3 regions of the Paenibacillus sp. VCA1 genome follow, and region 2 is predicted to be linked to each of the others. Evidence: riboswitches for the same ligand, from Rfam matches in the RefSeq annotation. Region 2 holds a riboswitch; each other region holds the start of a gene.
What was found. Region 2 has a riboswitch for cyclic di-GMP ahead of RJP21_RS00570 (MucBP domain-containing protein). Riboswitches for the same ligand answer to the same signal wherever they lie in the genome.
Positions count from the first base shown of each region.

Region 1 (9,991 bases), on a different contig from region 2:
GTCATCTTTAGTCGAGATGAGGATCGGGTTGTTATCCGGTATCGTATAGATGCCATTTGGCGAGTCGTGAGCTACCGCATAATTGACGCGGTATCCGCGGCTAAACACATGGTTGCCTGTATAGGTTATAAAATAACGGCCTTGACGCTTGATGATCATCGACCCTTCGGTCCAATGCCCTAACGACGTATTCAGCTTGTCTTCGGGGCCCATCGTGTAAGGATCCTCCATAAGGCTTGCCATAATTCCACCCGGTGCAGCGTGCGTAAAATACCATTTTGCATCGTCATCAATAAACACGGATCCGTCGATGCTTAATCCCAAATTATCGGTTTCCACCTTGAACGGCCCCGTCGGACTGTCGCTTCTCAGCACATAATGCCCCTTGCCGCCGGGAGAAGTGTACATATAAAAGGATCCGTTCCAGTAAACGACCTCCGGCGCGTAGGCTCCCTCCGTCAGGGGATCTTCCGTTACCAGCCCCTCATATTTCCAATGGATAAGATCCTCTGAGCTCCACGCCTTGATTCCGACCCGCCAATCTTTCGTGCTGCAATACAAGTAATACTTCCCGTTGAATCTCAGTACATAGGGATCGCCTATGCCGTAGTCCTCCCACTCCTGATCCAGTTTCATCGGATTTTGGTAGGTTTGTTTCATTGCAATCTCTCCCCCGGATGTCTGCTCGTTCCCGTTGTTATTTTTTAAAACAAAGACCGTTGCCGCCACCGCAGCGACGGCCGTTGCCAGCGAAACCCCGATCAGCCCCCATACTTTGCCGTTTTGCTTCATGGGTTAGCCTTTGATGCCCGTAATGGCAAGAGATTCAATAAAGTACCGTTGCGCAAAGAAAAAGACGATAACGACCGGCAAAAGCGCTATGATCGAAGCGGCCATCAGCGACGGATAATTGGAGGTGGAGATATAATTGGATTGCATGCTTGCAATCAACACCTGAATGGTTTGCCGTTCCGGTGTGTGCAGATAAATAAGCGGTCCTAAGAAGTCGTTCCAAATTCCCATGAAGCCAAGCGCGGCCTGGGCTGCGATCGCGGGCTTCACGATGGGAAGCGCCACGGTCGTAAACGTACGGAAATACCCGCAACCGTCGATTTTTGCCGCATCAATGAGGTCGTTCGGAATGGAACCCTGCATAAATTGACGGAAGAAAAAGATCGTTACGATATTTCCGAACATGCCCGGAACAATTAACGGCAGCAGCGTATCAACCCATCCGAGTTCCGAGAACCCGATATATTGGGGAATCATGACGACAGAATAAGGGATCATCATCGTTCCCAACAGGGCAAGGAAAATGCCTTCTTTGAATGGAAAGTCAAACTTGGAAAACGAGTATGCCGCCATGGCCGCAACAAATAAACCGACGGACAATACGGACACGACGACGATAGCGCTATTCATAAAACCGTACAGCAGAGGCGCTTTGGACCATACATCCTCGTAATTCAGCCAGGTAATCGGATTCGGAATCCACTGAGGCGGAATATCAAAAACATGCTTTTGGTTCTTTAAGGACGTGGAAATCGTCCATGCCAGCGGGCCAAGCATAATAAATGAACCTGCGATCAGCACGATATAGACGATCAAATTGATCAAACGGCGTTGCTTTACCATACTTTTCAATCCTCCTATTCCTGCGTGAGCTTAATCCTGGTAGACCCAGCGCTTGGAGATGCGGAACTGGAAAAGGGTCAGGATAAAAATCAAAATCCCCAGAACCCATGCCACTGCACTTGCGTATCCCATATTGAAATACTTGAAGGCCTCCTGGAAAATGTAATATACAATCGTCGCCCCGCTGTACTCCGGTCCGCCGTCGGCCGCCAGAATGTACATTTGGCTAAAGGATTGGAAAGTACCGATAACCCCCATCACAACCACATAAAAATGAATCGGCGACAACAGCGGAAGGGTGATATGCTTAAATTGGTGCCAACGTGAAGCTCCATCCACCTGAGCCGCTTCGTAATAACTGGACGATATCCCCTGTAAACCGGCCAGATAGAGAACCATGTTTCCGCCGACTCCGCCCCAAAGTCCCATGATAATAAACGACGGTTTTACCCAGTTGGGATCGCCAAGCCAGTTAGGTCCTTGAATTCCGAAAACGTCCCAAATAAATTCATTGATAATCCCGTAGTCGTAATTGAGGAGCCATTGCCAGAGCAATGAAATTGCAATGATCGGTGAAATGACCGGAATGTAGTAAATGGTGCGAAAAATCGAGATCCCTTTTAGCTGCCGGTTCATCAGGATGGCCAGCACCAGGGAAATGATCATGCCAAGCGGAACCCCAAGAAGCAGGAAAACCGTGTTAAAAAGAGACTTGTAAAACTTCTCGTCCGCGAACATATACCGGAAATTTTCCACGCCCGTGAATTTGGCGGGCGTGAACATATCCCATGACATGAAGCTTAATCCGAACGAAGTGACCAGCGGCGTCAAGCTGAAAATCAGGAAGCCCAATATTGGCGGGGCAATAAACAGCAGAGACCATATGATTTCTTTACGCCGATATCCCGGGGTTTTGTTCTTCATTCACATTTTCCTCCCTATACTGCAAACGGAAAAAGCGAAAACGCCGCAAACCGAGCTCTCGTCGTTTTCGCTCCTCCGCCACAGCATTAGCAGTCCTTTACTTGTTGTTCTCGTCGTACAGCTTTTGCAGCTTAGGCTGCTCTGCTTTTACAAACTCCGCCGCCTTTTTTTGACCGGTCCATACCTGACTCGCATCCTGCCAGAACGTGTCCAGCCATTTGGTGTTCTTCGAGGATACTTCAATCGGCGGCCGGCCGTAATCTTCAATAATGTCGATGAATACCTGGCGTGATTTCGGCGCCTTATCCATGGCCATGAATTCGCCCTTCGCCATATCGATCAAGTTCGGTACGGCCTGCCCCAGAACATAGTTTTCTTTTTGGGAATCTCTGTCGAGACTCAGGTAAGAGGCAAGCGCGAATGAATCTTCCGGATATTTGGTGTTTTTCGAAACCACGAATCCAAGGGAGCCGAGCCACGTCGCCGTTTTTCCTGTGTTAGGGCTTGCCGGCCATGCCGCGATATCCCATTGGAACGGCAAATCCCAGAAACCCGGCTGGTCCCATGGCCCCATTGGGAACATCGCCACTTTGCCGGCAACGAAGCGGGTATAACCATTCTGCGCCTTCTCGTCATCCGGAGACGGGCTGACCTTGTGGACTAGACTCAAATCGGCCACGAACTGCATCGCTTCGGCAAACTCCGGCGTATCAATCGTAATTTTGCCCGTGGACGGATCAACCCAATCCCCGCCATTCGCCCATACCGCCGATTCAAGCGAATAGGCGGCCACGCCAAAGGTATCGATTTTTCCGCGTGCATTGGTCGTAGTCAATTTTTTGGCATCGGCGATCATCTGATCCCAAGTGTATTCGCCGGCTTTTGCGCTCGGATATGGCAATCCGGCCTTGTCGAACAGATCCTTGTTGTAGGCAAGCGCCCATGGACCCACGTCTTTCGGCAACCCGTACAAATCTCCGGCGCCCACAGTCGTACCGTCATACCGATAACGGTCAAGCCCTTGTTTCCAAACGTTATTCGTGTCCACCAACTCGCTGGATTTCAGATAGGATTCCAGGTTCAGCAGCACTCCGCTGGAGACAAGCTTGTTGAAGTGAGCTCCGCCGGCATAAAATACGTCCGGAGTTTTCTTGGCTGCAATCAAGGTATCGAGCTTCTGATAATATTCCGCAGGAGGAACGACGGTGTATTTCACCTTCTTATTCGGATATTTCTTCATATAAGATGCAATCAGTTTCTCAAAAACGGCTTTCTCGGAATCTCCGCCCCACCCCATAAATTCGATTTCAGATTTTGCATCTTTGTCAGGAGTGGCATCTGTTGCTTCTGTTTTATTTTGCGTTTTAGAATCTGCCGAGTTGTCTTCACTTTTGTTGTTGCCGGAGTTACAACCGGAGAGCACCAACACGAAGCTGAGTACCAAAGTTAACGAAAGACTAAACCATTTCCTTTTCCGAAACATAAACCCTCTTCCCCCTTTGATAAAATCGTCATAAACAAAATAATTGAAGAACATGTTGCATCTAAAAAGCTTACAGCGATATAGAATGAACTAAAGAAATGAAGGTTATAGGGCCACATCGGGTCCTTTTAACAGGAAGTTCAATTCAAACTTTAGTTCAATCTATATAAATTGTTTTATTTCAATTATTTCATTTATTAACAAGATAATAAGTAGAAAAACATGAATTGTCAACGCTTTCTTTCAATAATATTGGATTATTAAGCAAAAAAAGACCAGATTGCTTTGTTGTCACAAAACATCTGGAACTTAATAGGTATCGCTTTAGTTATACTCCATTCTCATTATAATTCCTTGCTCATAATCGCCGAACCCTCTGCCGAACAAGTTTATTCCGCCCTGGTGCTTCGCATCCGGTTTAATTCCGATCCTGAGCGTAATATACGGCTTTTCACCCAACCGGAGATCATGAAGCGAAATATCGGAGCATTTCTCCTTGTCGATCATACTCTTCGTCAGGTCAATCGACCAGATCTTCAGCAAACCGTGTTGCGTGCTGTTGTCATACCACCACGACGGGTTCAGCCTGCCTCGATGGTCGCCAAAATCCCCCGGCGATATCCACGAGCCAACCTCAACCTCGTTCACCCATACTGTAATTTCCGAAGGCCAATCATTATTATAGTTCGGAGCTTCCGAGCAAAGTTCCAGGGAGAATTCGAGCGTATGGATTTGCGCTCCCGCAGGCAGCTTTTTTGGGAAACGATATTCAATCCAACCTTTCCGAAACCAGATGATTTCAGCCGTCCTGCTCTCCGGAAGATAGAAATTGACGGGCTCATCCTCTTGAAATACCATGCCTGACGTGTTTGCCATGCCGCAAGTCGGCACAATGTCAAAGTTGCTGAAGTGTCCGATCGGCATTTCCATCTCTACGACTTTGGTTGTATTCGGATCGTAAGCACCCGGATTCAAAATGAGACGAACGTCGTCAAAATTCCGGCTGCACACTTTCATAGCCCCTCGAGTTGCCGGTTGAAGTTCTGTTACAATCAATTCGGCCTCTTCCAGTACTTTGACATTGTTGGCGGCAGTGGAAACGGGGATATCCAGCTTTTCGGCAATTTCAAGAATATTGAGATTGGGTTTGTCCAACAGCAATTTGATGATATTGACCCTTGTATGCGTGCCGAGTGCATGCGCTACCTTAACCAATCGTTCGGAATCATTTATGGAAACTTCAAGCAACGGGATGTCACCTTCCTGTGAATTGATTTATTTACAATATTATAAACAATAAATCACGTATATGTACAGAAATATTGTATTAAAACAATAAAAACATAATGACGCTTCAATTTACATCAATCCTCTAATCATAAACAGTAAATCGTATCCTAAAAAATTGAACTTCGACTCCTGCCCCCGTGATAAATGCTCAAAAAGCCGCATCGAGGCGGCTTTTTCCATGCAGTAAACCATTAATCGGGCAGAATAATGTTATGTTTTGAAAACAACTTCAGCAGGTCGTTCCATGTCATTAGGATGTCCCCGTTTTTGTAAGGCAGCTTTATGTCTTGCAATTCCGCGGGTTTGAGCTGTTCTTCGCGGCCATCTTCCTTGTAATACGTTATATCCCCGCTAAACTCTAACATGCCTAAGGCGGTGCCGTTCACGATCGACCCGGTAAATTTGACCTCTTTAAATTTGTAAAAAAGATCGTCTTTGTAACTCCATCTCCAGGTGGCGTACACGTTTGTCCCCAAGCTTGGCTCAGCATACTCTTTCACCCATATGCTTTTGTTTACTTTACCGTCGCCTTCAAACCCGCCGTCACCGCCCGGACGCTTGTTTGTGCCATCCATGTTTTCCGAGGATGTGAGAACGTTTTGCTTGTAGGTATAAAACTTCAATTCGCTTTGATCCTCTTGCCCGTTGGCAATAACCATCATGTCGGCATATTTTTTCGCATCCTTATTTACGGCAAACCAAAGATTTTCTATAGACTCCGCCGGTATCATAAAGACGCCGTTGATTTTTTTCATCGGGTTTTGCCCGTCGAGCGGAATCTCTTCGGACCCTAAAACCGGATTTTTCGGATTATTATGGATAAAGGAATCGACTTCGCCGCTTCTGAATGTATTCGTTTCGATTCCGTTTGTCGTCGTCACCCTGCCGTCGGCATTTTCTTGATAACTTATTCCAAATGCAGCGCATACTTCTTCAATCGGAAAATAGACGATTCCGTTCTGAACAACCGGCTTTGTTTTAAAAGCAATGGGTTTGTCATCCAGCTTTAATACGGGGATCATTGTATTTTGATTTTGAGTTTTTCCTGTTTCAATTGCGACCTTTTCATTTCCGAACGGAATGTCCGGCAGCTTGCTCGTGTCCGAACTTGTTGCCGGTCTTGCGTGCATTTCACCTGATCCGTGATCCGACAAGTTTTTGATAAACTGAACCGCCTCGGCACGCGTCAGCGTCTTGGAACCGTTAAAGCTGGTGATGGTCGGCTGACCGCCCTCGCCTTTGGCTAGCCCCTTGCCGTACATAAACCGGATGGCATCATCGCCTTCATAATTCATACCTTCCGCCGAGGCGATCAGCTCCGCCACACGGAGACGCGTAATCGGCTGGTTTTGTGCTTTGATGTCTGAAGAGCTTACGGGATAATTCAAGGATTCGGCAAGCATGTAATAAGGCTCTGCCCATCTGGGAGAACCGTTCTGGGCATCCGGTCTGTAGCTATGTATGAGCATGGACAAAAACTCGGCCTGCGTTACCGATTGATTCGGTTTGAACGTGCCGTCTTCATAGCCGCGTACGATGTTTTTGCTGAGCGCCCAAGCAACGCTGTCTGCCGACCAATGCGATTTCATGTCCGCAAAAGGGACCTTGGCCGTAAGACGATCCGCATGCAGCTCTGGCGCAAATAAACCGCCCATCCCTAAGGTTATCGCAGTCTGTACGGTTAACATCACTTTCAAAGATTTCTTCATTCGTTCATCCCTCTCTGCTACTCTTGATCGTTGTCGATCAACAAAAGAAAACCACCTTGTATAAGGAGGTTTGCTTAGGAGACATATGTAATGCAGGCTGGCAATCGGTATTCCATGAACGAAATCGACGACCCATGCCTTTGCGTCCCGGCTTTTCAACCGGTTTGCCCCAAAAGTCTGTATTCATTTGTTGATGAATCCATTTCATAATGGGTTATTAAACAAAAGCGGCATTATGAAAATGATTGGATATAAACAGTATATTCGATGTATTTTCAAAAGGAAATAATAAAACTTCTACCTTGAAGCAGCAGACCCAAAGGCTCAAAATGGGTTTACATGCTAAGTTGGCTGTATCATACTATTGTCCGCAATACCTTTACTCATAGCAATAATTGCATGAAGCACAAAAAGCTTAATGGAACAGTTGAAATTTTCTTACGCTGCCCCATTGAGTTTTTGTCATTTTCCTCAAAATTCCTGCTTGATGAGTTCCGGTTTTATATTGAGGACGACCCCCATCAAACCGGACACATCGATTCTTAGTTTAGACACACCGCCTCCCGCAGGATTTTAAGATGATGAGTTAAAGTGGATTTTGGCATTAAATCTTTAAAAACTGCACAGTTCTGCTCGCCGAATCATGTTGCGTTCTCATCAGCGCCCTATCCGCCTTTTGCCGCCTGCAGCTTGCTACGGATCCATGCTACCAGGAAGAGGAGCAGCCCGAACACAAGCAACGAGAAATCGAACCATATGTGACTCGTCGACAAATAACGTTCAAACTCGACGTCACTGGAAAGGCCCCATAAGCTCGCGATCAATGACAAAAGTCCAAGCGGCAAGGCGAGCGCCCGGTAATCCTTGAGTCCGCTCCATTCGGCAATGGCTGTCACGGCTGCGTAATGATAAGTGGACAATTCGATAAACGTGCCTGGCAGCCATACAGCTAACAGCAAGGCATCGATATGCTGAAAAAATTCACCGAGTCCGATATATCGGACGACTTCGATAAACGGATAGTTCAATGTACCGGCATACTCGCCAAAAAGAAAAACGGATACAAGCCCGGACGCTGCAAGTGTGAGCATTTCTCCAAACCAGGCAGCCATTACGAATAACGCTGCCCTTCGCTTACTCGACAATAACGGAAAAAACAATCCCAACAAAAGATACCCGGAGAACCAGGTGAATGGAACGATGGCTCCCTTAAGCGAAGGTACCGGACCTTTTCCCATGATCGGGAAAGCATTCGATACGGCCCATTCAGGGATCGTGAGAACGCTCAGTATTACGAACACAACGATGGTAACCGGAAGAAACAATTGCGCCAACCGGCCAAGCACCTCTACACCCCCTCTAACCGCATATGCTACAAGAAACATAATACCTCCCGAGATGACGAGGGGCGGGGTATTCTCCAAAAAGACGGAGGAAATGAAATCACTGTAAATTCGTAAAATAACGCTTGTCAGATAAGCGGCGTAAAATATGATGACAAATCCCGCCGCTTTTCCCAGTATTTTTCCAAAAATCCGCTTGCTGTACCCGATAATTGTTTCTTCCGGAAACATGCGGTTGAGCCGCAGCATGGCCAGCACGAAGAATATTCCGGCCAGATGCGACCAAATGGGCGACAACCATAAATCCCGACCCGCCGCCTCCCCAGCAATTTTGGGAATCAGCAGCAGACCGTCGTAGGCCATCAGGGAATATAGTAGAAGCGCCAATTGTCCTGAAGATATTTTCCCTTTTTCCACCATCTGCAAACACCTCATCAACTTAATAAGCCGGAAAATGGTCTGTAGAGCCACTCAATCAATCGGATTGGGCCTGGCATTTCCGGAAATAACACGACTAGCAGAGCGGATATCCAGCTAAAGACAGCGATGGCCACGAGTGTCCCGCGTTCACGGACGCTGCTTTTGTCCAGACGAGCCCACTCGAAACTTACGATAAGAGCTACGACTAGCGATATCCCCGCAACCTTCAGCCAAATCATGGTTTTGTAAGCTCCTTTTGCTGCTGTCCAAGGGGGGTGCTGTTCATACCGATGCGGCGTAAGTTCACGCCGGCCTCCACCCGGACTTCCATCCCAGGGTAGTAACTCTTCCAATGCGGCTCAAGCTTGCTCCATCCGCGGGGATTTTCGCGGTTGATCGCTTCCCCGAAAGCAAAAATATCAGCGTGCATGCGCTGAGCATCATGAACGGACTGTTTCACCATCTCCCGAATACGTTTTGCCACCGCCGCTTCTAGTAAGCGGGCATTTGCTGGATCGGCCATATTCAGACGTGATGTATTTTGGATCATACTCAGTTCCGAATCAACACGGATCATCATTTGCCACTCCCCTTTCTTCCGGGATGGAATCAAACGCGAATTGGAAGCGATGGTTATGAACGTCACCCGGGAGGGAGACCCGATCCCGAGGTCTACGGTTTGGACATCGTTTTTCAATTGATTCATCACCCACTTTGCAGCGAAAAACGAATTCCCCGTCATCGTTCCGACCATACGTCCCCGGTTAAAGACCGCATACCCCTTGATGTACGGCTCCCCACCTCCATCCCCTCCTTTTTGCGGGACATCAATGAAGGGCAGGATCGCTGCGTTGTCATTGGTGCTTAAACGCTGAACAAGCCGACTTATCGTCAACGGCTTATGAAAAACGCGCGCGGCTTCACCCTTCAGAAAGTCCGCTTTCGTCTGCTCCAACAAAAAAGGCGATTCGAAAAATTCCCGGACTTTTCCGTGAGTGACAAAGGGCATAACCCGCAGGCGGATTTCATTGTCCCGCACCAGGTAATCCAGTTGTTCTCGGAACCCGTCCCTTGCAAGCGATTCCCCGACAACCAGCACTTGAAGCTGCCCCCAATAAATCGTGCGCGGCAGCTTGAATTGCAGCCGCCCCTGCGCATCTGCCACCGTATCGCCGACGGCGTAGCGT
Region 1 is NZ_JAVLSX010000007.1:346,698-356,688, forward strand. It holds gene RJP21_RS18235 (family 43 glycosylhydrolase) at 1-792, opposite strand, end outside; gene RJP21_RS18240 (carbohydrate ABC transporter permease) at 796-1,635, opposite strand; gene RJP21_RS18245 (carbohydrate ABC transporter permease) at 1,666-2,559, opposite strand; gene RJP21_RS18250 (ABC transporter substrate-binding protein) at 2,657-4,042, opposite strand; gene RJP21_RS18255 (ArsR/SmtB family transcription factor) at 4,367-5,290, opposite strand; gene RJP21_RS18260 (S-layer homology domain-containing protein) at 5,524-7,041, opposite strand; cyclic di-GMP riboswitch class I at 7,130-7,220, opposite strand; gene RJP21_RS18265 (GerAB/ArcD/ProY family transporter) at 7,707-8,804, opposite strand; gene RJP21_RS18270 (Ger(x)C family spore germination protein) at 9,040-9,991, opposite strand, start outside.
Region 1: linked by a shared signal. The riboswitch ahead of RJP21_RS18260 (S-layer homology domain-containing protein) and the one ahead of RJP21_RS00570 (MucBP domain-containing protein) in region 2 are both predicted to bind cyclic di-GMP.

Region 2 (9,991 bases):
CAGATACGATGTACTTTTCAGCCCAATGGCCTTTAATATCCGAGAACGTCGTATTTTCCTGCTGATCCAAATCGTCAAATCTGGATGCAATCGCCGCAAACTCCGCTCTAGTGATCGAACGGCCCGGTTTAAAGGTTCCGTCCGGATAGCCGGTGATGATGCCCGCATTTTCCATCGTTGCGATGTTTTTGCTGGACCAACGCGTAGCAGCCACATCTTTGTAAGAGCTGGTGCTCTTCATGTAATCGCTGCGCGTTGCGTCATCCATCAATCGGTAGAAGATGGCCGCAACCTCTTCGCGGCTAATGTTGTTTTCCGGTTTGACCATGCCGTCGGGATACCCGTTGATGTAGTTGAAATGGTTGGCCGTATCCAGCTTCGGAGGCGCCGGCGGCAATGGCGGCACAACAGGCGGTGCCGGTGGCAGCGGCGTTACGCTGCCGGAATTGCCCGAAGACGATCCCGGATTGCTCGGGCTCGGATTACTTGGACCCGGATCGACTGGCGGCGTTACCGGACTGTTTTTCGTATAGTAGAAAATAAATTCCTGTCCGTCTTTATCTTCAAACTGATATACGACGGAAGACTGCACTGGCGTATAGCCGGATACAGGGACAGCCGTCAAAGTTACGGTACTGCCGGCTTTTCCTGTCAGAACGGTCGAAGCTGCCAGTTCGGCGCCTGTTCCTTGTTCCAGATACTTCACGGTAACCGCTTGGTCTTTTTCAACCGGAGCTGTATCCGGGATGAAATAAACGATCAATTCCTGGAGCGCTTCTCCGGTGAATCGGTACGGATACTCGGCTTGCTCCGGTTTGTAAACCGCTCCGCTGACAGTGATCGGATCCGGTTTGATCGTGATGGCTTCGTCAGGTTTTCCCGAATACGTCTTTTGCCCCAATTCCTCATTCGTTAACTTGTTCAGGAATCTGACCAGAAGCTGCACAATCGTCTCGTCTTGGCCCTTTTTGTAATATACGGTATATTCCTGCTCCGGAGCGTCGGTAATGAGATACTCATGGTTGATTTCCAAAGGCGAATATACGGCGTCGACAACAGTGATCGGTTCTTCGCTCCACCGCAGCGTTTCTCCAACTTTGCCGGTCAGCGTCGTTGTTTCTGCGATCCGATCGTTCGTCTCTTGATCGACATGGTGGATAGATACGGTGCGTTCCTCAGGTTCAGAAACTTGTTTCTTGTAATAGAACACATATTCCTGGTTGTTCTGGGACGACACCGGATATGAAACCTCAGGTTTTTCCGTTACGTAACCCTCGATGTTCGGAGCTTTGAGCAGCACTTCCTTGCCTACCTCGCCTTGCAAGCTGGCAGGTTCCAGCAGCTGCCGATTCGTTCCTTCTTCAAGGTATTTCACGGTAATCGTGCGCATTTCAGGTGCCGGTTGGTCTGCTGTGTAGTAGATGACCACTTCTTGTTTTTCGTCGGCAGTGAATTTGTACGCAACTTCCGGTTTCACTGGCGTATAGCCTGTGATCGAAGGCGATGTCAGCGTAATTTCCTGATCCGTCACGCCTTCTTGCGTTGTTGCATCTTTAATATCCTTGTTCGTATCCTGGTCTACGTAACGGATGGTTACCGTCTGCTTATCGGCCGTGTAGTACACGGTGTGCGACTGGTCTTTATCCGCCGTGAAGGTATACGTTTCGGTTCCTTCTACTGGCGTGTAGCCTTCAATCTCTTTAGCCACGTTGACTTTTTCGCCTTTATGGCCTTTGTGAGTTGTCGGGTCTGCGAGTTCTTTCTCCGTGCCTTGTACCAGATGTTTCACCGTTACCTGCTGCTCAATTGCTTTATAGTAGATGGTGACTACTTGTTTTTCGTCAGCAGTGAATTTGTACTCGACTTCCGGATCTACTGGCGTATAGCCCGTGATAGCAGGCGCTTCGATCGTGATAGACTGATCCGTCACGCCTTCCTGCGTTGTTGGCTCTGAAATTTCCTGATTCGTATCCTGGTCCACATAGCGGATCGTTACCGTTTGCTTATCGGCTGTATAGTACACGGTATGGGATTGGTCCTTATCCGTCGTGAAGGTATACGTTTCGGTTCCTTCTACTGGCGTGTAGCCTTCAATCTCCTTAGCCACGTTGACTTTTTCGCCTTTATGGCCTTTGTGAGTTGTCGGGTCTGCGAGTTCTTTCTCCGTGCCTTTCACCACATGTTTAACCGTTACCTGCTGCTCAATTGCTTTATAGTAGAGGGTGACTACTTGTTTTTCGTCAGCAGTGAATTTGTACGAAACTTCCGATGCTACTGGCGTGTAGCCATCAATCGCAGGTGCAGTCAGCTTGATCTCCTGATCCGTCACGCCGTCCTGCGTTGTTGGAAGCTGAATTTCTTTCTTCGTATCCTGGTCCACATAGCGGATCGTTACCGTTTGCTTATCGGCTGTATAATACACGGTATGGGATTGCTTTTCATCCCCGTTGAACGTATACGTCTCGGTTCCTTTGACCGGCGTGTAGCCTGGAATCTCCAGAGCAACGTTGACTTCCTCGCCAGTATGGCCGCCTTTGATCGTTGGCTGAACCAATTCTTTGTTCGTGCCTTCTACCAAATGCTGCACCGTGACCTGTTGTTCGGTGGCATTATAGTAAAGGACGACTTCCTGGTTTTTCTCAGCCGTAAATTTGTACGTCAGGCTTGGCTGTTCCGGGGCATAACCCGGAATGGCAGGAGCAACGATCGTGATGGCTTTGTCCGTCGCGCCTTCCTCGGTTGCGGGAGCTTTAAGTTCCTTGTCCGTGCCTCTTTCCAGATACTTTACGGTTACCGTCTGCTTATCTGCCGTGTAATAGAATGTGTACTCTTGGCCTTCTTTGCCCGTAAAGGTATACTTGTCGCTTGCCTTTTCAGGGGTATACCCAAGCACTTTCTTCGCTTCAAGCTCAATCTGCTTGCCTTTGAGTCCCGTTACGTCGGTTGGCTCAGCCAGCGCTTTATTCGTCTCTTTGTCCAAATACTTGACCGTTACGTGCTGCGCTACCGCCTCCATGAATCCGAACCATACCGTCGGGGTCGGCTCTTTCATGGTCAGTTTCACGCTGGTAGGGTCGTCACCTGCTTCGAGCTGGTAACCTTCAATAGTCGGTGCATCCACAGAATACGTATTGCCGATGTCCAGCGCTTCTTTGCCATCCTGCGCGAAAGCACCGCTATAAAGCTGCTGTGCAAGCTCCGGTCTTTCGACCACCACACCCTCGGCATTAACCGGCTGACCGTCCGCATTTACCCGATAACCTTTGACGGTGATCGAGCCCTTGCCGTAACTTACTTGGGGAACCACGAAGTTCTTCTTCACGTTGTTCCCATGGATGTCGGTATAGTCAATCGTTGTTGTTCCATTCGTTGGATACAGCGTATTTGGATCTGGATGTTTCGATTGATCCATTTTGACCCTGTAGGTCAGCGTAGCCGGAGAGCCTTCAATGATGTTTCCGGCGTCCCATTTAAAGGTTTCGGTCTTGTCGTCCCATGTAATGGTTCCTTGCGAAACCGTCGGTTTGCCGACCAAGTCGAACATGTCGCCCATAGGGTCGGTAACGATTGCTTTCTGGGCAGCGTAAGCGATCTGTCCGGACAGCTCGGAGAACACCTTGCCCAAATCCGCGCTGTTGGATGAATAATAGCCTTTATTTTGAACATTATTCAGCACGTATTTGGCATCTGGATCATTCCCGACTTCAAGGCCGATCGAATAAATGCCGATGCCGCCGTCCCAAGCGAGTTTTGCTTCGGATAAAGCGGCGATGCCGTTGTCTTCCACTTTCTTGCCGTCGACGGTATATACCTCGCCGCCCCAGCCCAAAAAGCCTTTATCCAGCGCATATTTCGAGCCGTTTCCGAGAACATCACCGTTATAGCCGAAATCATACAAAGTAAAGTTGTACTTCTTTTCCGGCCAATTGTATGCTGCGGCATGCGATGCCTTGTAGCTGTAAGTTGGTGCGCCGTCGCTCAACAACACGATGACTTTGTTTTGCGCCTGACTTCCGGCCAACATCCCGCGCGCTTTATTTAAACCCGCCTGGATGTTGGTGCCTTCATTGCTGACTGTGATTGCATCGATCACTTTCTTTAAGCTGTCTTTCTGACCATATCCTGCGAAAGAGGATTTCTCGCTTGCCGTCTTATCGAAAGTCACAACCGCGATTCTCGTCGTCGAATCTTTAATCAGCAGATTGTCGACGAACTTGTTCGCCGCAGTCTTTGCATTGGTCATCCGCTTTGATTGATCCATACTTCCGGAGCGGTCGATGACCAGCACGACATCCGAAGTCGTTTTAATGTTCTTCCCTTCGACGGTCAGCGTAATGTCCCACTGACCTTGCCCTGCTGGATCAGCCTTCTTAGTCAAATTGACTGCTCCGGGGTTGGGCCATATGAGATCGTTCGCTGCTGCGTATGTGGAGTTCAGGAATAGATTGCCCGGCAGGAATCCCAGGAACATCGACAATATGCACAGCCACGATACTACGAGTTTTAAGCCCCGCTTCATTTTCTCCTCCTTGGCTCTATTTGGATTGGTTCCCCGGAACACGAAAAAGCCCGGCTGCATCAACGAATGTGAAATGCAACCGGACGATCATAAGTCACGTGGACTGTTAGACTCCAAGGCTTTGCGACCTAATCTTTCGATTAGTGTGCCAAAGATATAAAATTGTCGTCATTGCAGATATACATAACGAACGGCGCCCATGTCCTTGGATTTGCCAAAAGTTAGTATATTAGAACTATTGACCAATATATACCTAACGAAATTACGTTGTCAATTACTTGGATGTGCACTTTCAAAAAATATTTTTTCAGGCCCCCTTCGCGTTCATTGATTTGGCACTCAAAGCGAGTCTAACTTCCGGGTATCGAAATTCGGGCATAAAAACCAGCATCGACTCGTTCATTGTAGCATGGACTTCTTTCATCCCCGTCTCAAATCCGTCTCATTTTTTTCAAACGACAAGTTTTGCCTTTTTGCGCATCTTACCCCGGCTCCGGACCTCCGTTCCGAAGCTGTGCCGCCAGCACGCGCGCAAAATTGGCAACGGCTTTTTTCAAATGGCGGTAAAAGGTGGCCCGGCTCATGCTGCATTCGAACGCCGCGGCTTCCGGATTGCCGGCATGCTGCCAATAAGCGGCGTACAAAAGGAAGACGTACTCCTTGGTCGACCCGTATTCGTCGGGCGTTTTCAAGAACCGGAGCATCCATCGCTGGAGCTCGACTCCGCTATCCACGCCGGGAAACATGCCGATATAATTCTCCAGTTCGACCGGATCATGAAGCGACAGAAGGATTTTTCGCAATTGCCTTTCTTGATCCTCCGGGTTTAATGCGTGAAATACTTCCGCAAAAAGGGGCCCTCTTTCCGCGCTCCCTTTAAAAAACGAAAGCACCCAATCCCCGAAATTATCCGCGCGGAAGTCAAGCTCCAATATATGCGCCTCCGCCCAGGATACGTCGCAATTCCGGGTTGCCGTCGGCCGCATGCGGAATCCGATGCCGCGCAGCTGCTGTTTCAGAACATCGTTCGTGGCTATAAGAACGGCGCGGCTGCCGTCGCCAAGCAGGGACAAATGGCCGAGCATAAGAAGCCCGATAATCTCTTCCCGTGAATACCCCGGTATGGCATTCGTGGCAGCGGCCAGCACAGGGTAATACGTATCCGCTTTGTCAGGCTCGCAGTTCCATTCCTCTTCCGGAAAGCATTCCGACAATTCGTGGGGAAAATAACGTTGGAGAAGCGTCCCCGTTTCATCATAAACGAGCATGATGATAAACATGCCCGCAGGCTTTCCCCGGTCGTCGCGCACGATCGCGATGCTCTCGGGAAAACGGACGGCCAGCTCGTCCAAAAACTCGTGATAGGTTCTGTGCATCGGCGGATCGATGCTGTAGGCGCACCATTCTTCAAGCATCTTGTGGAGATCAGGCAGGTCGGCGGCCGCAGGCTGCTCAAGAGGGGGGATCGAATCGCCCGAAAAATCGGCGTACCCCCTATCCGGCGACAACAAATCTTTGCTCAGCAGAAGCATTTGCGACGCGATGCCGCGGCGCTGCTTGCGGTCCGCCTGCTGAAGCCTCCGATGCAGCAGCTGCGCCGCGGAGCATTGCAACTCCCGCAGCCGCTCCGGTTCACGTTGGCGAAAATCCCTTAGCAGATGCATTCTCGCCACGTCGTGCAGCCCGAGTCCCCCTGTCCCGGAACGGATGAAGGATAACCCCGCGAGCTCGCGGAACTGCTGCAAAGTAACTTCCCTGCCCGTCAAACGGGACAGCATTTCCTGGTTGGCTTCGGGCAGAACCGTTAGGACGTCCACCATCGGCTGCAGCTTCTCCGAAGCCAGCTCGCGAAGCACGCGGGCGCTGATGGACTGCGATATGATTTGCTTCTCGGGACCGAAGGCATGATCTTTGATGGCCGCTTCCACGGACAAAGCCAAAGCCAGCGGATGGCCATCGCTAATCCTCGCCAGCCTCCCGATCGCTTCATCCGGAAAAGTCCCGAAAGATTGGATATAGTCGATCATTTCCTCGTTCGTAAAATGCGAAAGCTGGAACTCCGTCAGTCTCGGCCCCCATACGGGATGGGTAATCCATGACAAAGGCAAGCGCGGCCGCGACGCGAGCAGAACCGCCACGCCCGCCGAAGGCAGTTTGGGCAAAAAAGCCTCCAGCAGCCAGCCTTCCAGCAGTGAAAGTTCCTCGAAGTTGTCTATAAACAACATAACCCGGCTGAGGACTCCGGATTTCGACAATATTTGCAGAGGGTTGGAACCGGCCGGCTCCAGCTGTTCCAGCGAGACGGCGGCCGACAAATTTTCCAAAAAGGACGCCGGCGTAGGCGTAAACGAGCGGCCATCCAACCACAGGCATGCACAACCTGCATCCTTGCCGAGCCCGGATAACCGGGACATTAAGGAGGATTTCCCGATCCCTCCCATGCCCGTTATGGAAAACATCCGGGTCGCCGCCGCTTCATCCTGAAGCCATAACGACAACCGCGACAGCTCCTCCGCCCTTCCTACAAAGCGTCCACCATCATCCGTCACCATTTGACGCGTTTTTCGCTCCATGATTTCCTCCGCAGGTTCCGATCTTATTTTGTTTTATTATATCGATGGGAGAAAATCCGGAATAGCCCCATTTCATCAAAAAAAGGAAAATAATTCATTGGGGAATTGGTATTTAGATTTTTGGGGCAGCCGAAGAGTAGAACCTTTAAAACCTGATCCAAATCCCCGTTTTATCGTCCGATCGCTTAAAACGAGGGTAACGGATGCACTCCGGATCGTCTTGTTCCAAATCCAGCAGCCACTTTGCATAACCCTCCAAGCCTTCCGCAACGACACGCCGCAGCAACCTTTCTTCCGGGCTTCCGGTCTCGTCCTCCTGTACCGGCCACGGCTGCGGATAAAACAATCCGTCCGTCGCAAGCAGCAGACCCGCAAGTCCAATCCGGTTGATTTTGCCGTATTCCAAATAGTTATCCGCATCCGGTAAACCGTTAATCACGGAATATCCCTCGGGGGTGTTCATTTTCTCCTTGTTTTGAAGCAGCCTGGATTTGACCGTGTCCCAAAGCTCCTCTTTCGTATGTATGCCCTGCTCGATTCCTTGCTTCCAAATCGCCAGCGATTCCTCTCCGATATGGGCAACCTGATCCCGCGTAAGGACCCGTACGGAGCCGTCCCTGTACGTGGCGATCACCATGCAGTCTCCCGCCTGAACGTATTCGATATGATGCTCATGAATACGGATCGCCGCCAGCGCGGCGGTCCACAGCTCGCTTTTGCGGTCCGTCCGGATGCCGCATGCCCGCATTTCCTCGCCCAGCTTGGCGTTCGCCTTTTTCGCATGAGTCTCGAGGTCATGGCCATCTTCTACCCCCAGTTGATCAAAATACTTCTTGATCAGCTGCGAGGCAAGCCTGCCGCCGGTTTCGCCGTTTGCACTCCGGTAAGGAATGAGCGACGTCGCCCCATCGACAACCCCGTATATTTGCAAGTCTTGACGAAAAATGACGGCGTCTTCGTTCCACTCCCCCACGCCTTGAATCGAAATATGCCGAAAGTCCATGAGAATTTCACCCTCCATCCTCGTTGTTTATTGACCGGGTTGCTGCAGCGATTCGAACAACCTTTTCGTCTGCTCCGGATCCTTTTCGTTATAGTAAATCGTAACATCTTCAAGCTGGATTCGGATACAATTGCTTAAGCGGAATTACGAAAATATTCAGAAAACATTCAGAAGCATCATTTACATTTAGGGTTATGCAATAAATCTTCGAGAAAAAGGATCATTGCGTTCATAGAATGATAATTCCAATAACCTGCCAGAGATCGAAAAAATGCTGTGCCGCAATGACCGGACCCGAAGGCACAAAAAAAATCATAAGGAGGAAAGAGAACACCATGTTTCAGGCAGTCAAAATAAGGCCGCTTTTTCTCGTCATCTGCATGCTGGTTGCGACGCTGCAGCCGATGACGGCGGCGGTTCACGCCAGCCCCGTCGACAAATGGGTCACCTATAAGTTCGACGATTTCGGCAATGCAAAACAGGTCGGTTTATTTGAATTGAACGGGAAAGCGCAAATTACAAAAGACTCGAAAAACCGGCAAATACTTCGCCTAACTGAGGCTAAAAGCAACCAATTCGGCACCGCCTTCAACAAAAACCTCATTGCGGCCGGCAATCATTATTCCTTCAGCACGTTCTTCAAGTTCCGCTTAAACGGAGACGATCACAAAACTTCACCGGCAGACGGCATTACGTTTACGGTTCAAGCCCAATCGAACAAAGCCGGCGCAGTCGGCCAAGGCATCGGTTACGGAGGAATTGAGCCAAGCTTCGCCATCAAATACGACACCTACCAAAATGGCGGCAAACCAACTTACGATCCTTCCGACAACTACATCGGCCTTGCCGTAAACGGCAGCGTGAACAACACCAACCCTAAATGGTATACAACCCAGCTGAACAACATCAGACTCTCGGGCGGTCAGGATTTGTATTCCTGGATCGACTACGACGGCGTGAACAAGGTCGTCAAGGTCTACCTCAGCCAAGGAGAAACCCGGCCTTCGACTCCTGTCCTCGAGACGCATGATATTGACCTCGATGACATTTTCAAGGGATACCCCGGCGTATATGCCGGATTCACGTCGGCGACGGGCGGATCCATGGAAACCCATGATATCATTTCCTGGTATTTCACCAACTCGCTCGATCCGGTCGACGTAGGAAATACCGATTATGTGTACAAGCAGGCGCCTACGGACGTCAAAATTCAGTTGATCCCAACAGGCGATCCCGGAAAATATGAGGTCATCGGAACAGCGCTCGACGTCAACGGCGATCCGGTCGAAGGAGCTCCGATGCAATTCTATTCCGAAGAGGGCGTTCTGGCCTCGCCTTCCCAGTCGACCGACGCGTCCGGAAAAGGCAGGACGATTTTGGACTTCGGCACCGCTGTTCCAGGCGGGGAAATCAAGGTCACCACGGTCGGAGGAGCTTATGCCTCCATTCCGAAACCTCCTGTCCTGGAAGCAGGAAAATCACCGGATACGGCTACGACCTTAACATGGAGCACCGTCACGGGCGCCACCTATTACAACGTGTATAAAGACGGCAGCCTGCTCAGTTCAAACATCCATGTTCCGACCTACACCCTAACCGGTACGGATTTGGACGACAAATCCACCTATACGGTTTCCGCCGTTTTCCAGAACAGCAACGGACAATATACCGAAACCCTTCCGTCCAATCCGGTCGTCATCGGCCTGTATTTGAATCAAAAAAATTATGAGCTGAACACCAATCCCGCCAAACCGAATTACCAGCAGCAGACGGTAGTCACTTCGGTATATACGGGCGGTACGCTCGACGTAACTTTGGACGGTACGACTTTTAAAATCAAGGATTCTTCCATAGCGTCCGTTGATAACGAAGGCAAGATCACGGCCGTCGGTGCAG
Region 2 is NZ_JAVLSX010000001.1:117,112-127,102, reverse strand. It holds gene RJP21_RS00570 (MucBP domain-containing protein) at 1-4,519, opposite strand, end outside; cyclic di-GMP riboswitch class I at 4,591-4,679, opposite strand; gene RJP21_RS00565 (hypothetical protein) at 5,002-7,092, opposite strand; gene RJP21_RS00560 (protein phosphatase 2C domain-containing protein) at 7,238-8,095, opposite strand; gene RJP21_RS00555 (S-layer homology domain-containing protein) at 8,431-9,991, shown strand, end outside.

Region 3 (9,991 bases), on a different contig from region 2:
CGATTCTTCGCTCGCAAGAAAGAGGATCACACCTGCAATGTCTTCGGTTTCCCCGAGACGTCCGAATGCGTTCATGTTGGCAAGCCCCTGGATTTGCTCGGGCGTTTTGCCGACCGTGAAAAGCTCGGTATGAATAGGGCCGGGTGCTACAGCATTAATCGTAATATTTTTCTTTCCAAGCTCTTTGGCCAATTGACGCGTAAATTGTTCGACGGCTCCTTTGGAGCCGGCATACAGACTGTAAGCCGGGAACATTTGACCCGCCACCGAAGTGGAGAAATTGATGATGCGGCCGCCCGGATTCAGATGCTTGGCGGCAAGCTGGCATGAAAAATAGGTCCCTTTGACATTAATCGCGAACAGCTGGTCGTAATCCGCTTCCGTTACATCGCCAATAGGTTTTGTAATGATGATTCCCGCGTTATTCACCACAATATCAAGCTTTCCGAACGTTTCAAGTGTTTCGTGATAGAGTTTCTCCAGCTCGCTCAAGCGGCTGATATCGGCCTGAACCGCTGTCGCTTCTCCGCCGTTTTTTTGAATGTTCCGAACAACCTCTGCCGCCTGATCTGCACGGTTCGCAAAATTGATGACCACCTTTGCGCCATGATGTGCCAAATGTTCGGCTATCGTCTTGCCGATCCCTCTGGACGCACCGGTGATCAAGGCAACTTTACCGGCAAGCTTCTTTTCCATTGCAATGATTTTCCTTTCTGAAAATATTTATAAGAGTGACGTTAAGCAACCGGGTAATCCATAACGACGATTCCTTCAACAAATGGGCCGATGGATTGCAATAAAGCTTGATGCAGGGGGTGCTGAATATATTCCCGGCAAGCCTGTTGATCCTCAAAAGTAACTCGGATCCCCAGCGTAAAACCTTGCATATGCTCTATTTCCTCCGTAACGTTAATCCCGGCGCTAAGATCGATGATCCCTGGAATGTTCCCTTTAAAGTCTTGCGCGCGTTTTACCGCATTTTCTTTTTCCGTATTGGAAACATCGGGCTTAAACTTCAAAAACACAATATGCTCAAACATTTTTCTCCCTCCAAGGTTGCTGATTATTTTTGACTTTGGAACTGCTGCAATAGGGAAATTTCCTTCATCCATTTCACGAAGTTTTCGGCTACGAGATCAAGGTGCTTTATGGTAGCTTCATCCGTCAGCACGCCCATCTCATTAAACTTCTCATGAACAAGGCCGATGTACACCTCATTTCCCGGTAACAGCGGCGAGGAAATGCCGGATGCAAAGAGAATGTCGCGCAGATGACCCTGCGCTTTTACCGATCCCAACAATCCCATGGAAGACCCTACAATCCATGAGGGCTTCCCGATCATGACTCGATCAACGCGGGATAACCAGTCAATCGCATTCGCCATGACGCCGGGAATGGTTGAATTATACTCGGGAGTGACCCATAAAACGGCGTCGGCAGCAGCGACTTTGCCTTTAAAATCGATAACCGGCTGCGGCGGAGCGGACTCCGTATCCTGATCGTAAAAAGGCAGATCCCGAATATTCAATACATCCAATTGAAAAAGATGCTTATAACGGTTTTGAATATAATAGGCTAACTTCAAGTTAAAGGATTCTTTGCGAATGCTCCCGACAATGGCAGCTACTTTCATTTTCATCACCTCATCATATTGGTTAGAATGGATGGATATGAACAGGCTTTAGCCGATCATCACGGTCTCATCCATACTTGCTATTCTCCCTAAGGAGAACATAGACTAGTGTATATGCACCTAACGAGGCTAGGAAGAGATCTGGTTATCGTAGGATCGGGAATCCTACGTTCATCAATGGATAGGAGGCATGGAGATCATGGCGTACAGATTGGACCGTTATGAGGAATTGTCCCGTTTTTTACGCTCACGCCGGGAACGAATGACCCCTAAGCAAGCGGGATTGCCGGAAACCGGACGCAGACGGACACCCGGGCTGCGCCGCAGCGAGGTCGCTCTGTTGGCAGACGTGGGACTGGATTGGTATACCTACTTGGAACAAGGGCGTCATATCAACGTATCCGCCGAGGTTCTTGATCGAATAGCAGAAGTGCTTCGGCTCGATGAATCGGAACGCAGGCATCTGTATTATCTTGCACGTAAGCAGATCCCCTTAGTCGAAACGAATCCAACCTCTAAGGTAACACCTGAGCTTCAACGTTTTTTGGATAGCCAAAATTTGTCCCCGTCAAATGTGATGGATGCACGTATGAACATTATTGCTTGGAATGAGGCCTATTGCGCGTTGAACGGGGATCTCGCGGCTATGTCTGAAAGGGAGCGGAATTTTGTCTGGATGACGTTTACTTCGCCCCGTTTTCGCTACCTCAAGGGAGACCAATGGGAATTGCATGCGCGGCGGGTCGCCGCAAATTTCCATGCGGGGTATGCGCGGCACGTTGACGACCCCTGGTGGTCTGGTCAATTCGAGGCGTTGTGTCAAGCCAGCAGCGAGTTTCGGGAATTTTGGGACTCCCATGAGATTCTCGATGCCATCGATGCTCCCAAAGCGCTGCAGTGTCCGAATCTCGGGATTTTGAATTTTGATTTTGTTTCATTTCAGCATTTGAACGATACAAATTTGACCGTTTCCATTCATGTTCCCCATCAAGACGGGACGGTGGAAAAAATGCAGCAGCTGTTAATTGATTATCGGGGCCGGCAGTCAGAGTCGCTAGAATCTTCTCAAAGAGTTTAGTATGAGGCATCTTTTGTTAGGTATGAATCAAGGCACCCTGCAGAGGATGCCTTTTGACCAAAAGCCAGAAATGGCGGTGCAGGCATAACCACCTAGCACCGCCATTTCTTTTTTCACTTTCATCAAGCTAGCTTTCTCTTCAAGTGAGCAAAACTACTTTAGGGACAGACTCTTTTGGTTTTATTCTGACAACAGCAGGTTTATTCAGAAAATATTCAGAATTGCCACATATAATGTCAAAAGTAGCTACTAAAGTACTAAAACAGACATCATGAGATACAATTCAACAAAATCGAGGCTAGTTGACTAGCCTATAATTTTGAGGAAGGCTAACAAATAGGAAGTTTTACTGCAAATTTTACATATATACACTCGTACGAAAAGAGCAAACCCGCTTGAAAATCGGGGACGCAAAGCTAAAGGGGCTAAAGGAAGCTAAGTGCCTATGCCAGCCAGCTGCCGAATACGACGGGAAACTCCGTCTACTGGCGCTTGCTATTGGATGGAGTTTTTATTTTCTTAGTTATTCTATTGAAGGAGCCCGTTGCTGTAAGGACTGGCCGTAATTCTTATCGTTTTTGTGCCAATTGACTTCTGCAGCTCGTGTGATCCTGACATAGCATTTTTTAAAAAAGTAACAAAAGAGGTGGACAAGGGTAGCTAAAAGAGTGCATTAAAATAACTTCACACAAGAAAGGAATGATCTATTTGCTAAGCAATAACATTAGTTTACGGAAAATAGGGATGATGTTCCTGATTTTTTCTCTTGTCTTCACGGGTATAGGGGCAAGCTTAGGGACTCCGATCAGTTATGCCGCTTCTTCGGAAGTTTATGTAGCCAGTGGCGGCAATGACACCACTGGGGATGGAACTAAAAAGTTTCCGTATGCCACATTGAGCAAGGCCTATTTAGAGATAAATGACGGAGGAACGATATTTCTCTTGGACAATATCACATTATCCGCACAGAATAATTCATTCCTTGAAATTAATCAGGCAAAGAATATTACGATCACCACGGCTGATGGTGTCGTAAATCCTGCTGTAATTAAACGTGGGACCCCAACTGGTGCCCAAAAGGACACACTAATTAATCTCACAGCGGGCGGGCTAACTTTGAAAAATATTATAATTGACGGTAATTCCGATCCTTCCTGGGGAAGAATAGTGAATGTCGATAGGTCGGGAAAACTGTTCATTACAGAAGGTGCTGTTTTACAAAATAATTACTCGAAGTTTCCTGGAAGTGCAGTCTATCTCATGAGTTCTACTGCAGTTGTAGAAATGACTGGTGGGGAAATTAGAGGTAATTCGTATGCGAGTTCAGGTACGGTTTTGATTGGTGGCGGTACTTTCACTATGACCGGTGGTCTGATTACTGATAATATCGGCGGTGGAGTAGATCTGCAAGCAGGGACGTTCAATCTTTCCGGCGATGCAAGCATAACTGGGAATACAATAGTAGAATCAGGCCAACAAAAGGATCGAAACGTTAATCTGCAAGGCAATACGTTTCTTACCCTAAAGGGCGCATTTACCGGAAAAGCAGGTATTACCGCACAAAATCGTATGACTGCAGGTAGTAAGTTTGGACAAGCAATAGCAGGCGACTTGGCGGGGCTGGAAAATCTGATTGCTGATAACTATCCTCTTTTTGCAGTTTATGGCGTGGGTAATGCTCTGTTGTGGCAATCGTTGCCAACGGTAACGCTGGATCAACCATCCGGAGATAAAGTGTTCATTGGAAAGCCGGAGTTTGCGGGTACAGCGACACCGGGAGCAACAGTTAAGGTTAAAATTGATGATAATATTACGCTCACGGCAACCGCAGATGCCAATGGCAACTGGAGTGTAAAGCCGGATACGGATTTGCCAAATGATATATACAATATTGAAATCACAGCTACCAATTACGATAGAACATCAGCGCCAGTATTGAAGACCTTAGAAGTAGACACAACGCCACCGGCGGTAGCGCTTGAACAGCCGTCCGGAGATAAAGTGTTCACTGGAAAGCCGGAGTTTGCGGGTACAGCGACACCGGGAGCAACGGTTAAGGTTAAGATTAATGACAATATTACCCTCACAACTATTGCAGATGCGAATGGCAACTGGAGCGTAAAGCCGGACACGGATTTGCCTGACGACACTTACAATGTTGAAATTACGGCAACCAAAGACGGTAAAACATCGACGCCAGTATCGAAGACCGTAGAAGTAGACACATTAGCGCCAGCGGTGGCGATGGATCAACCGTCCGGAGAAAAAGTGTTTACTGGAAAGCCGGAGTTTGCGGGTACAGCGACACCGGGAGCGACGGTTACGGTTAAAGTTAATGACAATATTACGCTTACAACTACCGCAGACGCGAATGGCAACTGGAGCGTAAAGCCGGATACGGATTTGCCGAATGGCACTTACAATGTTGAAGTAACCGCGACCAAAGACACTAAAACATCAGCGCCAGTATCGAAAACAATAGAAGTAGACACAACGGCACCGACGGTAACGCTAGAACAGCCGAATGGCGACACAGTGTTCACTGGAAAGCCGGAGTTTGCGGGTACAGCAACACCGGGAGCAACGGTTATGGTTAAGATCAATGACAATATTACGCTCACAACTATCGCAGATGCGAATGGCAACTGGAGCGTAAAGCCGGATATGGATTTGCCGAATGGCATTTACAATGTTGAAGTAACCGCGACCAAAGATACTAAAACATCGATGCCAGTACGCAAAGACATTACCATAGAAGCGGTTGACAAGTCCGCCCTAGAAAAGAAAGCGAATGAGATCGACGGCAAGATTATTGCCGGCGAATTGACCGACTCCGACTACACCCAAGCAAGCTGGGACAACTTAAAGCGTGCTCTTGATGAAGCGGAACGCGTACTGAACGATCCGACAGCGACGCAAGAAGAAGTGGATCAGGCGTTGACTGCTCTGGAGCAAGCAGAGAAGGATCTTGTGAAACTGGGCGGGGAACTGGGTGAATTGAATCATGTTGGCCTTACCCAAGACGGCGAGAAGGAGATTACGTTAACCCCAGCATTCGATCCAAACCAATACAAAAACTATAGCGGAACCGTAACGAATGACGTATACGGCATCAGCCTGAATCCAGTGGCGAAATATCCAGACGATACTCAGGTGAGAGTGTTCGTGGAAGGTAAGGAGTATCTTTCCGACGATTGGAATAAGCTACCGCTTATCGAAGGTAAGAACGAGATCAAAGTCGGCGTTTATGACAAAGCCGGTGAGTTGATCAACGAATATACCTATGTCATCGTTCGCGAAAGTGCTGTACCAGCCAACAACAAGCTGGAATCGTTAGTTCCATCTGTAGGGCACCTGTTTCCGGTTTTCGATCCGAATCAGGAATCCTACACGATGAGCGTAGCGAATAGCGTTAATCAACTGCAATTGACGCCAACAGCGCAGGATCCGAACGCGACCATTCAGATTCAAGTAAATAACGGCGAATGGAAAACGGTAACTACCGGTGAGCTTAGCGACTATCTGGCCCTGAATGTTGGTCCAAACGTCATTACAATTAAAGTTACGGATCAAAATGGTAAGGGAAAAACGTATTCTGTGACCGTAACAAGAGCTTCCGGTAACGACAACTCCGGAACAGACAATACACCAACTTCACCGACTCCACCGACGACGGACAACCCTGTGAAACCAGGGAACATCGTAACAACCGATAACGGTTCGAATGTATCGTTTGCTTCGGGTACGGTAAATGGAGACCAGGCGACGGTTACGATCGATAAGGACAAGCTGTCCGGCATTCTGGCGGACGGTAAAGGACATAAACTCGGCATCAGCGTACCGGGTAAGGGCGATGTTGAAGTTCGAGGATTGACGCTTGAAGGCTTGAAAAAGATCACCGATACCGGCTCCAGCCTGGAAATTGAAGATGTGCTGGCGATTTATCCGGTTCCTGCAGGGAAGCTCGATGTGAACGCCATTAGCAAACAGTTTGGCAACGCGCCGCTCAGCGATATTGCCGTTAACATCAAGATCAAACGTTCTGCGGACGATCTGGCTAAGGTTGCCCGCGAGAAGGCAGCTCAAGGCGGTTATGAACTACTTGTGCATCCAGTCGACCTCGATTTGACCTTTAACCATGACGGGAAAACAGATAGAGCGGGACTATTGAATGGTTATGCGCCGAAATACATCGCGCTTCCGGAAGGCGTCGACCCGAACCGCATCACGACAGGCGTTATTGTGAACCCGGACGGCAGCGTATTCCATGTGCCGACGGTCGTAACGAAGATCGATAACCGTTACTTCGCACTCATCAATGATCTGCGCAGCAGCGGAACCTATTCGGTTATCTGGAATCCGCAGGATTTCGACGATGTGCAGTATCATTGGGGCAGAGCTGACGTGAATAATATTGCCGCGAGACTCGACCTGAAAGGCAACGGCGACAACACGTTCTCGCCAAACCGATATGTGACACGCTCCGAATTCGCTGAAATCGTCGTATTGGGTCTGGGTCTGATGCGTCAGGACGCACCGCAAAACATCTACCCTGACGTACCGTCGACGGCATGGTACCGGAATGCTGTAGCGCTCGCGGATGAATTTGATATTGTTCGCGGATATGAGGACGGCAACTTCAAAGGCGGTCAGCAAATCACGAGAGAGCAAGGTTTCGCGATGATTGCCCGCGCGTACCGCTTGATTCAATCCGAAAACGTACCGAGTCAGGAGCAGATCGCTTCTGCATTGGCACCATATGCGGATGGGGCAACAGTAGCTTCTTGGGCTAAAGCAGATGTTGCCCAGCTGATCACTTCGGGAATTATCCAAGGCAACGGACCTGAACTTCTGAGCCCGAAAGCGGAAATGACGCGTGCCGAGGTAACCGCATTGATCGCAAGAATGCTGAAAGTGACCCATCTGATCGATAAGTAAGGAAATATTTAAAAAAACCATTGACGGTACTGGGCCGTCAATGGTTTTTTACTTTGGGAAAGCCATAACAGATAGATTAGGTAATAGTCCTTAACACTTTGTTTGAAAATTCGCTTTTCCTTCCAAGACTGCACTCAAAAATTTCTTCGACTTTTCCAATCGCTTCTGGATATCGTCAATTTGATTGATTTTTTGTCCAACAATGTTCTTCTTTTCTTCGTATGATAAGTTGAGTTGTTGATTGACAAGCAAACTTAATTCTTCTATAGAAAGGTCCGCGGATAAAAGTGCCTTCACATCCTCTAAAAACTCAACAATCTCTTCAGAATAGATACGATAATTATTTTCATCTCTTTTAACGAATCCGTCCGGGATTAATTTTTTTCGTTCATAGAATCTCAATGTTGATATGGGCAGACCCGTTCGTTTGGAAACATCATTTATTTTCATCAGATGACCTCTTTATTTCTTGCTATGAACCTAGGTTCACAGTTCATAATACGTTTATGATAACGAACGACATATACAATGTCAAAAAAAATCTCACGTTATCCAAAGGAGAAGATTCTATGTTTAACAATATTCAAAATAACGATTTCGCCAATATAGTTAAGGGACGGCGTTCTGTCCGAAAGTATGATGAGAACGTTAAAATATCGAAAGAAGAGATGAGCGAAATGATTTCGGAAGCCAGTTTGGCTCCATCCTCTGCAAATATGCAGCCTTGGCGTGTCGTTGTGGTTGATACTCCGGAAGGAAAAGAAAAACTAAGACCGCTTGTGCGCTTCAACACGTTGCAAAATGACACTTCATCAGCCATGTTATTAATTTTTGGGGATACTCAAAGTTACTTCTATGCTGAAGAAATTTACAATATGGCTGTGGAACAAGGGAAAATGCCGGCTGAAGTACGGGATCGTCAACTCGAAACCATTCTATCGATGTATCCGGCTTTATCAAAAGAATTGAAAATTGAAGTTGCAAAAGTCGATAGCAGCCTCTTCGCCATGCAGTTCATGTTAGTAGCTCGCGCACATGGCTATGATACGAATCCAATGGGTGGCTTTGAAGTTGATCGGTTAGCTAGAGCATTTGATTTAGATGAAGAACGCTATGCTCCAGTCATGATTATTTCAATAGGAAAAGCCAAAGAAGAAGGATATGAGTCGGTCCGATTAGGTTCTGACAAAATTACATTTTGGAAATGAACATTTAAGGTGTGCTTTTCGCCGATAGTCCTGTTAAGTTGAACCCTATCACAAGTAACTGCAAGTTCTGATCCATCTTAATGCAAACCCGGAATACTTATGCCAAAATAAGATAAAAAGGATGGGTGTGAGTAGGCAGTGAAAACAATAGGACTTATAGGCGGCATGAGTTGGGAATCATCCATGCTCTATTACCAAATCATCAATGAACGGGTAAAAGAAAGGAAAGGTGGACACCACTCGGCAAAAAGTCTGATGTATTCCGTGGATTTTCAAGAAGTCAAAGATCTGCAGCATCAAGGGAAATGGGCGGAGGCTGCGAAGGTCATGATTGAATCGGCACAAAAGCTTGAAGCAGGCGGGGCCGATGTCATCGTCATATGCACGAATACGATGCACAAGATGGCGCCCGAAGTGATGAATTCGGTATCGATTCCTTTACTTCATATTGCAGATGCAACAGCCAATAAAATTGTGAGCGATAAAATAAAGAAGGTGGGTTTGTTAGGGACCGCCTTTACGATGGAGCAGGAATTTTACAAAGGCAGACTTATCAATCAATTCGGACTTGAGGTCGTTGTTCCGGATGAAGCAGATCGGGCGGTCGTTCACGATATCATTTATCACGAGCTTTGTCTGGGAATTATAAATGAACATTCAAAGAAAAGATATCTCGACATCATTGACAGTCTTATCCGTAATGGGGCGGAAGCCGTTATTCTCGGATGTACGGAAATCACGCTGCTCATCTCACAGGAAGACTGTAATATCCCGATTTATGATACGACACGGCTTCATGCCGAGGCTGCTGTTGATTTTGCGTTAGGTGACGAGGAGTAAAAATGAAAGCTGCTCTGGAAATACTAACCAATCTATGATATAGTGGATAAAACCCATAGGCATTCCACTCCTCGGAGTGGGGTGCCTTCGTCTGTATTTGCGGGTTTTTTACATTTAATGTATGGCTATCGATCTGAAAGGATGGAGGTCCGGATGCTATGTTTCTCTATTGATCCCCGTTCAGGGGAGGTTCGACGGCTGCTGTTAAGGCGCTAAGATCACTCATGTAAAGGAGAGGTAGAGCATGGCTGCATGTATTCATACAGAAAGACGTCCGCGATTAAATTCTTCAGG
Region 3 is NZ_JAVLSX010000003.1:444,777-454,767, reverse strand. It holds gene RJP21_RS08605 (SDR family oxidoreductase) at 1-696, opposite strand, end outside; gene RJP21_RS08600 (Dabb family protein) at 738-1,040, opposite strand; gene RJP21_RS08595 (NADPH-dependent FMN reductase) at 1,064-1,633, opposite strand; gene RJP21_RS08590 (helix-turn-helix transcriptional regulator) at 1,833-2,711, shown strand; cyclic di-GMP riboswitch class I at 3,086-3,175, shown strand; gene RJP21_RS08585 (Ig-like domain-containing protein) at 3,456-7,649, shown strand; gene RJP21_RS08580 (MerR family transcriptional regulator) at 7,740-8,099, opposite strand; gene RJP21_RS08575 (nitroreductase family protein) at 8,219-8,857, shown strand; gene RJP21_RS08570 (aspartate/glutamate racemase family protein) at 8,996-9,697, shown strand; gene RJP21_RS08565 (50S ribosomal protein L25) at 9,942-9,991, shown strand, end outside.
Region 3: linked by a shared signal. The riboswitch ahead of RJP21_RS08585 (Ig-like domain-containing protein) and the one ahead of RJP21_RS00570 (MucBP domain-containing protein) in region 2 are both predicted to bind cyclic di-GMP.